One region of the Brevibacillus sp. 1238 genome, then DNA from elsewhere that is predicted to be linked to it. Evidence: riboswitches for the same ligand, from Rfam matches in the RefSeq annotation. Region 1 holds a riboswitch; each other region holds the start of a gene.

Evidence for each region. Region 1 has a riboswitch for S-adenosylmethionine ahead of M2298_RS22545 (sugar ABC transporter substrate-binding protein). Riboswitches for the same ligand answer to the same signal wherever they lie in the genome.
Region 2: linked by a shared signal. The riboswitch ahead of M2298_RS16555 (pyridoxal phosphate-dependent aminotransferase) and the one ahead of M2298_RS22545 (sugar ABC transporter substrate-binding protein) in region 1 are both predicted to bind S-adenosylmethionine.
Region 3: linked by a shared signal. The riboswitch ahead of M2298_RS14905 (BMP family lipoprotein) and the one ahead of M2298_RS22545 (sugar ABC transporter substrate-binding protein) in region 1 are both predicted to bind S-adenosylmethionine.

Annotation. Positions count from the first base shown of each region.
Region 1 is NZ_JARXWC010000012.1:119,623-122,897, reverse strand. It holds gene M2298_RS22550 (sugar ABC transporter ATP-binding protein) at 1-744, opposite strand, end outside; gene M2298_RS22545 (sugar ABC transporter substrate-binding protein) at 822-1,841, opposite strand; SAM riboswitch class I at 1,966-2,086, opposite strand; gene M2298_RS22540 (ATP-binding protein) at 2,286-3,275, shown strand, end outside.
Region 2 is NZ_JARXWC010000006.1:278,193-281,467, reverse strand. It holds gene M2298_RS16565 (LysR family transcriptional regulator) at 1-139, shown strand, start outside; gene M2298_RS16560 (hypothetical protein) at 177-647, opposite strand; gene M2298_RS16555 (pyridoxal phosphate-dependent aminotransferase) at 865-2,046, opposite strand; SAM riboswitch class I at 2,131-2,244, opposite strand; gene M2298_RS16550 (MFS transporter) at 2,341-3,275, opposite strand, start outside.
Region 3 is NZ_JARXWC010000005.1:282,183-285,457, reverse strand. It holds gene M2298_RS14910 (methyl-accepting chemotaxis protein) at 1-1,056, shown strand, start outside; SAM riboswitch class I at 1,144-1,265, shown strand; gene M2298_RS14905 (BMP family lipoprotein) at 1,472-2,515, shown strand; gene M2298_RS14900 (ABC transporter ATP-binding protein) at 2,610-3,275, shown strand, end outside.

The DNA of each region.
Region 1 (3,275 bases):
GAACTCTTCCTCGAAGCTTTTGCCCAGCATGTTGCCGATGACCTCATCCATCGTCGTGTGGGACGTCTCGCTCGTCACGATCAGTTGACCGTCCCGCATGATCGTGATTCGGTCGCATATCTCAAAAATTTCCGGCAGGCGATGGGAAATGTAAATAATCCCGACACCCGCTTTTTTCAACTGGTCAATGATGAGAAACAGCCGCTCGCTCTCCTTCGTGCTCAACGGAGCTGTCGGTTCGTCAAAAATGACGTACTTCGCTTTTTGCACGGTCGCGCGGGCAATCAGGATCAGTTGCTTTTCGGACAGCGTACATTCCTCGACGAGCATGCGCACAGGGATGGAAAAGCCGAAGCTCTGCAAAATGCTTTCCGCTTCCTTGTGCAAGCTCGGCCAGTTCATGAATCCTTTGCGGCCTGCCGAGACAATCTGATCGAGCAAAATGTTTTCCGTCACGCTCAAGTACGGGATCAGCGCCGTATCCACTTCCTGGTACACGCACTGGATGCCTAAAGCTTTCGCATCCTGGGGCGATTGGATCGACACCTCTTTGCCGTCAATCGTGATGCTCCCCCCGTCAGACTGATACGCGCCCGTCAAAATTTTCATCAAGGTACTTTTCCCCGCTCCATTCGCTCCTAAAAGCGCATGAACCTCGCCAGCCTTGACCTCAAAATCGACCGAACGCAGCGCAGGAACGCCGGAGAACTGCTTCACAATCCCTTTCATCTGCAAGCTGGACACTTTTCGCCCCCCCTTAAATAAGCAAGATTCCCGTTGACTGATCAACGGGAATAGCCAAATCAACCAGCTTTATATGCTTACTTGCCCCACTCTTTCACGTACTGGGACAAGTCGCCCATTGTCACTTTTTTGTCCTTAGGCAAATCTTCTTGTTTCACCAGCACCGGATTCAGCTTCACGCTGTCTGGCACTTGCTCGCCTTTGATTTTTTGGAAAATAGCCGCTGCGTGAGTGCGTCCGATGTTCGATGGATCTACGGCTGCAGTCGCTGCCCATGGCGAATTTGCTTCCTGGATCAGTTGCAGGTCTTCATCACTCAGGTCGATGCCGTATACTTTGATTTCTGTGCGGCCTGCTTGCAAGATCGCACGGGTTGCCCCTTTGGCAAATTCATCCCAAGATGCCCATACAGCCGTGATGTCGCCTTTGTTCGGATATTTTTTCAGGATGGCTTCCATCTGTGCTTGGGTATCCAGCGCCGTGTTGTTTGTCGCGGAACCGAAAGCGGCGACTTCCTTGATATCCGGATATTTTTTCAGGAACGCTTCATAAGTCACCTGACGTTTTTCCATCGGGGCAAAGCCTGCCACCCAAATTTTCACGATGTTGCCTTTGCCGCCGGAATCTGCCGCCAGCTTTTCCAGGCTCAGTTCTGCCAGCTTGTTGTCGTCTTGCTCAACAATCGGCACGCCAGGCAGCTTGATGTCTGTGTCGAACAGAACGACCGGGATTTTTTTGTCGACAGCTTTTTGCGTACCTTGTTGCAACGCTTCCGCTGTACCGTGGTCGATCAGGATGCCGTCGAAGTTTTGGTTGACCGCAGCGTCAAGATTCGACGCCATTTTCGACAAATCCGTATCTGCGTTGAATACTGTCAGCTCTCCGCCGTTTTTCTCGACTTCCTGCTTCACACCGTTAATGTATTGAGCCGAAAACGTTCCTACATTTTGGCGCATGATCAGGGCAATCCGCTTCGCTTTTTCGCCGGAAGCGCCGTTTGCCGCCGTGTTTTTCGTATCGGCTCCGCCGCCGCACGCGGTCAAGGCCACCGATACTGCCAGTACGAGTGATGTGATAAGGCCCAGTTTCTTTTTCATCGAAAAATCCCCCTTTTTCTTTGTTCCTTGTTGTGCTGCAAGCTGAGGAGGCGACGACCTTCCCTTTCCAAAAGGAAAAGCCTCTTTCAACAGATGAAAGAGGCTTGATCGACAAGATTCGCGCCTCTTATCTGTCAGGTATCGCTACCTGTTGGAGTTAGCACCTTGGCTCGCAAGACATTGATCTTGCCAGCTAGGTTGCCGGGCGTCATAGGGCCATTCCCTCAGCCTTCTCTGGATAAGAGTAGTTATTATTTTCGAAACCTTTGTATTAGTATATAGAGACTATAATCCGTGTTTTACCCATCTGTCAACTAGGTTTTTAAAACTTTTCTCCTTTAAATTTATTCCGTCGGCGCGTCCAAATTTTGGAGGAATCGTGTAGGCTCTTGTCGAAATATCGTAGATTGAAGCAGCCATGCAAATTTGCGATGGGGATGTCCGATGATTCTACTAAAAGAAGTAATTTTGCAGATGTTTTTTGCTCTGACGCCATTTGTCCTGTTCAATATTTATTACCGCGACCGAATGCGCAATTACAGCCGCGCTTTCATTCTTGTGACCAGCTCGATTTGCATGTTTCTGGCCATGACCTTCGCGACCAGCGTCTCGGAAGGCGTGATTTTCGATATCAGGCACATCATCGTATTTTTTGCCCTAGTCTATGGGGGAGTGCGGATCGCGCTGGTCTTGCTGATCGAGTCCGCGCTATACCGCTATTATTTGGGTGGTGAAGGCATCTGGCTCGCGCTGCTTGCCCTGGTTGTCACCTTTTCCATCTCCCTCCTGATGTATCGGCGTTACAAAGCCAGTTATCGGAAAACACTGTATATTTTTTTGACGGGCGCGCTCTTTTCCCTGGTAGCTTTGGGGTTGACCTATCTATACTTTCCCACCTATGTATCCCATCATCCTGCCTACTACTTGTTCGTGATCCCCGTTCAAAACTTTGTCGGAATTTGGCTTTTGTTGTCGCTATTTAGCAAGTGCGTATCCGACAAAGAACTGTTTATTCGACACGCCCAAAATGAAAAAATCGAAACGATGAGCCATGTCGCCGCATCGCTTGCTCACGAGGTGAGAAATCCGCTCACAGCGGTCAAAGGATTTTTGCGCCTGATCCAGGAAAATCCTGAAAATATTACGAAAACCGATCAGTACATCCGCATCAGCATGGACGAAATCCAGCGGACGGAAGCGATCCTGACCGAGTATCTCGCTTTGTCCAAGCCGCTCAAGGAGCGCACCGAGCTAATCAACGTATGCGACCAGCTTTACGTCGTGCGGGAAGTCATGCTGCCTTTTGCCAATATGCACAATGTCGAGCTGGAGCTGCAAGCTTATGAAAAGCCTGTCACGATCCTGGCCAATCCCGACGAGTTCAAACAAGTCTTGGTCAACTTCATCAAAAATGCGATCGAAGCTTGTGAGGAG
Region 2 (3,275 bases), on a different contig from region 1:
CGAACTGCCCGGCTACGTCAATCGCCGGCACATTTGCCTCGTCTATCGCCAGGACGACATCATGCCTTATCCGGTCCAGAGCTTCATCCGGTTTTTGCAGCATCAACGCCCGCACGCAAAAAGCCCCTCTCCGCTGTAAAAGGGAAAGGGGCGATTATGTAAATCAAATAGCTATTCTACGCGATGCGAACAACACGAGCCTTTTCTGCTTGCGGCAAGAAAGACAAGTCTACGTGTCCGCGTGCTTCATCCAGTCCGATGTCCTCTGCCAAAAGCAGCGCTTCTTCCTGGAAAGTCGGCGTACAGCTTCCTTCGTTCAGCTCACAGAGACGCTTCAAACGCTTCAAGCGATCCGCGCATTTCTCTGCACGCATGCATTCATTGGTCAGCTCACATACATTTACATGGCGCGCATCTGCGATCATGCTGATATCATCTACGTGCACAATCAGCCGCTTGCCTTCTTCTGTGACGAATCCGATCGAGCAAAAATGCGCACCTGACATTTCCAAACGAGTGAGAACCGCATTGGCAAAAATCTCTCCCGTGCGCAGTCGAACCTGAGCTGCTTCAATGGCTCCACCGATCTTCCGCTCGTTGGCGATCACCGTATACATGTCCGTGTAACCGTTAATCTGATAGCGCATAGTACCCTCCCGCTCTTGCTGAGATCAATTATCATTACCATCCTATAATGAAAATCATTATCTGTCAACGGTGAGAATGATTTTTATTCGCCTTGCCTGTCTTGGTTTCCAAAAACGCATGGCCCTTACATTTTACCCAGAAAATCTCCTGCTATTCCCCTGATTTCCAAACAAAAACCGCACTTTCTCATGCAGGAAAGTGCGGTCCGTTCTCATCCTATTTGATATTGGCAAACAGTCCCAATTTCTCAATGCGCTGTACCGCTTCCGCCAGACGTTCTTCACTCGACAACAGCGCGGCGCGAACGTATCCTTCCCCGGTAGGGCCGAAGCCGTCACCGGGAGCAACGACGACATGCGCTTTTTCCAGGAGCAAATCGGAAAACTCGATGGAAGTGAATCCGGCTGGAACCGGAAGCCAGGCAAAAAACGAGCCTTGGGACGGCGGCGCTTGCCAGCCGATGCGGTGCAGATTGGAGAACAAGGCGTTGCGTCTGCTTTCGTAAACAGCCACCAAATCCCGAACGCATTGTTGCGATTCGGTCATCGCGGTTACCGCGGCCATTTGCACAGCACCGAACAGGCTGACGAAATAATGATCCTGAATCAAATTGATCAGTCTCACCAGCTCGCGGTTGCCGACCATCGCCCCTACGCGCCAGCCAGCCATGTTGTACGTTTTGGACAAAGTGTAAAACTCGACACCGACCTCTTTTGCCCCTGGCACCTGCATGAAGCTGACCGGCTTTTTGCCGTCGTAGCTGATCGCGCCGTAGGCAAAGTCGTGGCAGACGACGATCTCATGCTTGCGGGCAAATTGAATCGTTTCCTCGTAAAATTCAAACGGCGCATTCACCGCTGTCGGGTTATTCGGATAGTTCAAAAACATCAGCTTGGCCCGATCCAAATCGGCTTGCGGAATTTTGCTGTAGTCCGGCAAAAACTGATTTTCTGCTGTCAGCGGCATCATCGACATCCGACCATTGACGACCGCCACACCCGACCAGTAATCCGGATAGCCCGGGTCCGGTACGAGCGCGACGTCGCCTGCGTTCATCAGCACCTGGCAAATTTCCACCAGTCCTGTTTTGCTGCCGAACAAAACCGCTACTTCTTCTTCCGGATCAAGGTCTACGTCAAATTGTTGTTTGTACCAGTGCGCAACAGCCTGCTTCAGTTCCAGTCGGCCGGAAAAAGGCGGGTACTTGTGGTGAAGCGGGTTGGCTGTATGTGCTTGCAGCGCTTCTACGATGTGGGGAGGAGTCGGCAAGTCCGGGTTTCCCTGCCCCAGGTTGATCACATCGTGCCCGTTGGCGATGACTTTATTTACTTTCGCTACCAGCGTCGCGAAAAATTGGGTTGGCAGTCGGTCAATCATGTCGGAAGGTTGGATACGCATTTCTCTTCAGTTCCTTTCTTTTCGCCCATACAGCAAAAACCCCCTTTTTCCGTACAGAAAAAGGGGGAGATCAGCTTGGTCACGTCCTTATCTGTCAGGAATGCTCCTGCTGGAATTGGCACAGCATCTGCATCGCTACACGCGCAGATCCGCTGCCGGGCTTCATAGGGCCAGTCCCTCCGCCTCTCTTCATAAGTAAATCACACGGAATATACTGTTTTTAATCTTCTTCATACTACATTGCCTGCTCTCGGCGTGTCAAGATGCTTCCCCGCAGACGCTCGCCTTTTTTCGCTACATCTTTTCTGCGGTTGGCACAGCCACCTTTTGACGGCGATTCAAAAACGTTGTGTGGAAGGCGAAAAACGCCACGGACAAGAGCGCAAGCCCTGCCATGATGTACAAAAGCCCTTGCGCCTGGAAGTGCTGGAAAATGATCGCGCCGAGCAACGGTCCGAGCATCCGCCCTGCCGAGCCTGTTCCCGCGATCAGCCCTTGAATAAAGCCTTCACGTCCTGCTGGCGTAATTTGTGCGGCTACGGCAGGAACGGCTGGCCAGACGAGCATTTCGCCCAACGTCATGATAAACATTGCGGCGACGAAGCCCGCATAGGAGGTCGACTGCGACAAAATCAGCATCGACAAGGCAAAGACGTAGGAGCCGAGCAGCATTTGCGCTTTCAGCGTGCGAGCAAAGCGGCGAATGACCCAGGCGATCAGCGGTTGACCAAACAGGATCAAGCCGCCATTCAGCGTCCACAGCAAGCTGTACTGGCGCAAGGAGATGCCCAAAGATTGCATGTAAGTCGACAACACCGTCGTCCATTGCACGTACACAATCCAGCTGATCAGCAAGCCGCTGCACAAAAACAGCAAGGCTCCCCAAACCACTTTTCGCGTTGGCTGAAGCTCTCCTGCGCCATGTGCGCCAAGCTGTCCGTCAGCATCGGTCTTGCTCGTGTCCGACTCGCCCGCTGGCGAAGCAGGCAGTGGCCGATTCTCCGCCGCTTTCAGATGGCGCGGCAAAAAGATCACGAAGATGGCGAGAACGATCATTTGCGTGAGTGCGTTCCCGAAAAAGGTCCAGGAAAACGATACGCTCGCCAAAAGTCCGCCCAGCGCCGAGCCTGCCGCCACTCCCGCATTCAACGCGACGTAAATCATGTTGATTCCTTTGCGCCCGCCTTCCGGCCACAAAACGACCGCCAGCGCGTTCATGACAGGAGACA
Region 3 (3,275 bases), on a different contig from region 1:
CTGGTGCTGCGGATTGTAGCGATCCTCATGATGATGGGGGCTGTAACGTACCTCTGTCTGGCTGGACAAGCTTCTCTCAGCAAGGCGAATATCGCCCGACAGGAAGCAGAGGAAAAAGAACGCCGTCTGGGAGAAATGCTCGTACATATTCAACAGATGACGGGGCAGATTGACCGCACGACAGAGCATGTGCACGAGCATGCCGAAGGAACGAAACGCAATACGGACGAGATGATGATTGCGTTTCGCGAAGTTGCGACTGGCATGGAATCGCAGGCCAATTCGACTGTGAAGATCGAAGAAGAAGTGCAGTCGATCGACCAGGAGATCGTGGCGGTAACGACGCAGACGAATGCGATGAAGAGCGAGTCCGATCAAAACAACCAGCGCCTGAAAGACAGCGTGGGCATGATGAACGAGCTTTCGCAGCAAATGGAACAGATCGTGTCTGCGGTCAATGTGGCTGCTGCGACGATTCACCAGCTCAATCGCCAGGCGAACCGGGTAGAAGAAATCGTGGGAGCGATCAACCAGATTGCCACGCAAACGAATCTTTTGGCGCTCAACGCCGCCATCGAGTCAGCGCGGGCTGGCGAGCATGGACGCGGTTTCGCTGTAGTAGCTGACGAAGTGCGCAAGCTGGCTGAGCAAAGCGCGACCGCTACCCAGGAGATTACGGAAATTCTCAAATCGCTCCATCAGGAGAGCGAGAACGCTGTGCAGCAAATCAGCAACGGAGAGGCGTCTGTAGCCAAAGGACAGGAGCTGGCTGTAAAAACGGTGGCTTCGATCGAGGCAGTGCGCTCCGGCATGGTGGCATTCCTGCAAGCGGCCGAGCATGTCGGTTCCAGCATGAACCGGGTCAAAATGCGTTCAGGCGAAGTGGCGATGGAGATGTCGACGATTACGGCCGTCACCGAACAATCGGTTGCCAACCTGGAAGAGCTTTTTGCCACCGCAGAAAATCAGCATCAAAAGGTGCGGGAAATTACCGAAGAGCTGGGTGAGCTTAGCAACTTGTCGCATCGACTCCAGCAAACCTTTCAAACGAAATAAACAAACTGGCGGAAACAATCTGAAAAAACAATTGCTTTTTCAGAGCGTTCTGCTAGAATAAGTTCATTGTAACTCAATAGATGATCTACCTTATCGAGAGCGGCGGAGGGACTGGCCCTATGAAGCCCGGCAACCACTGGACATGCGAGACATGTACAGAAAGGTGCCAATTCCTGCAAAACCTGTACCGGGGTTTTGACAGATGAGGAAGAGGACGGCTTCGGACGCAAACTCTTCCTTCGGGAAGAGTTTTTTTTTCGTTAGAAGGGGAGGATGGATAGAGGAGGAATAACGAACGATAAAATAATTTTAATGTGAAATATTCGTGTTTAGTATTGATCTTTTTGTCGAAAAACCGTACATTATGGTTAGGATAGAGAAAACGGAGAACGTTCAGATAGGGGAGAAAGACACCATGAAGAAGTTGTTGTTGGCATTGACTACTTTTGCTGTTTTGGCTGCGGGTTGTTCAGCAGGCGGGAATGCACCTGCCGGGAACGCATCGACTGATAAGCCGAAAGAGCAAGCGGCAGGACAAGAAGGTGCAGCGAAGAAACGCGTTGCCTTGATTTTGCCGGAAAAAATCGGCGTGAACCCATTCTTCCAGCAAATGGACGAGGGCGCGAAAAAAGCAGGACAAGAATTTGGCGCGGAAGTAAAAAGCATCGAGTCGACTGACCATGGTGCGATCGAAGAGAACTTGCGCGTAGCCGTAGCGGAAAACTACGACCTGATCATCACTTCTTCTTTTGAAGCAGAAGACGCACTGAAAAAAGTAGCCGCAGAAAACCCTGATCGCAACTTCGCGATTATTGATACAGTAGTGGACTTGCCAAATGTGCGCAGCGTTACTTTCCGCGAGCAGGAAGCAGCTTACCTGATGGGGGCGGCGGCAGGTCTTGCCACGAAAACAAACAAAGTCGGCATGGTTGTCGCAATGGACATTCCGCTTCTGAAAAAATGGACAGGCGGATTCCAGGAAGGCTTGAAATCGACCAATCCGAATGCAGAATTTCTGGTAAACTACGTGGGCAGCTTCACAGACCCGGCAAAAGCGAAAGAGCTGGCTCTGCTGCAAGCATCCAAAGGCGCTGACTTCATCAACGGAGCAGCTGCGGTAGGCGATCTCGGCGTATTCGAAGCCGCGAAGGAAAAAGGCTTCTTTACAGCAGGACAAGACGTTGACCGCACGACGATTGACCCTGAGCACATCGTATTGTCCCAGTTGAAAGGGACAGACGCAGCAGCGTATGAAACTGTGAAATCGTTTGTGGAAGGTTCTTTCAAACCAGGTGTCGTCAACTACGGATTGAAAGAAAAAGGCGTAGGCGTAACGTATGTGACTCACGAAAGCAAAACACCGCTGAACGCTTTCATCGGCCAGGAAGTTGTGGACAAAGTAAAAGCGATCAGTGAAGAGATCATTGCTGGTACCCGCAAAGTGCCGGATTCGTTCTAAAAGCTAGTGCACAGAGCTTGATTGTGACCGACTACGGCTGTGTAGTCGGTCTTCCTTATATGCGAAAGGAAAGCGTAAAGAAGGGGGAGCAAGGATGACCTATCGTTTGGAAATGCGCGCCATGACCAAGAAATACGGAGATTTTATTGCAAACGACAAGGTCTCGTTCTCGCTTGCTGCCGGAGAAGTGCACGCGATCGTCGGTGAGAACGGAGCGGGCAAGACGACGTTGATGAGGATGTTGTACGGCATGGAGCAGCCTACGTCCGGCGATATCGTGCTAAACGGCAAGCCGGTCGCTTTTCGCGGGCCACAGGACGCCATTGGCAACGGAATCGGGATGGTGCACCAGCACTTCATGCTGTTCGGCGAGTTCAGCGTGGCCGAAAACATCGTGATTGGCTACGAACCGCAGCAGGCCGGGTTTTTCCGCCGCCATGACGCTGTGCAAAAAGTGCGCGAGCTAAGCGAAAAGTTCCGTATTCCGATTGATCCACAGGCAAAAGTGTCCAATTGCTCGGTGGGAGAACAGCAGCGGGTCGAGATTTTGAAAGTGCTGTACCAGGGCGCAGACATCATCGTGCTGGACGAACCGACCGCTGTGTTGACTCCGCTGGAGGTTCGCGACTTGCTGCAAACGATTCGCAATCTGGCGGAGAGCGGGAAAAGCGTGATTTTGATTACGCACAAGCTCCAGGAGGTAATGGAGGTAGCAGATCGCATCACGGTGCTGCGCGGCGGCAAGGTGACGGGTACGGTT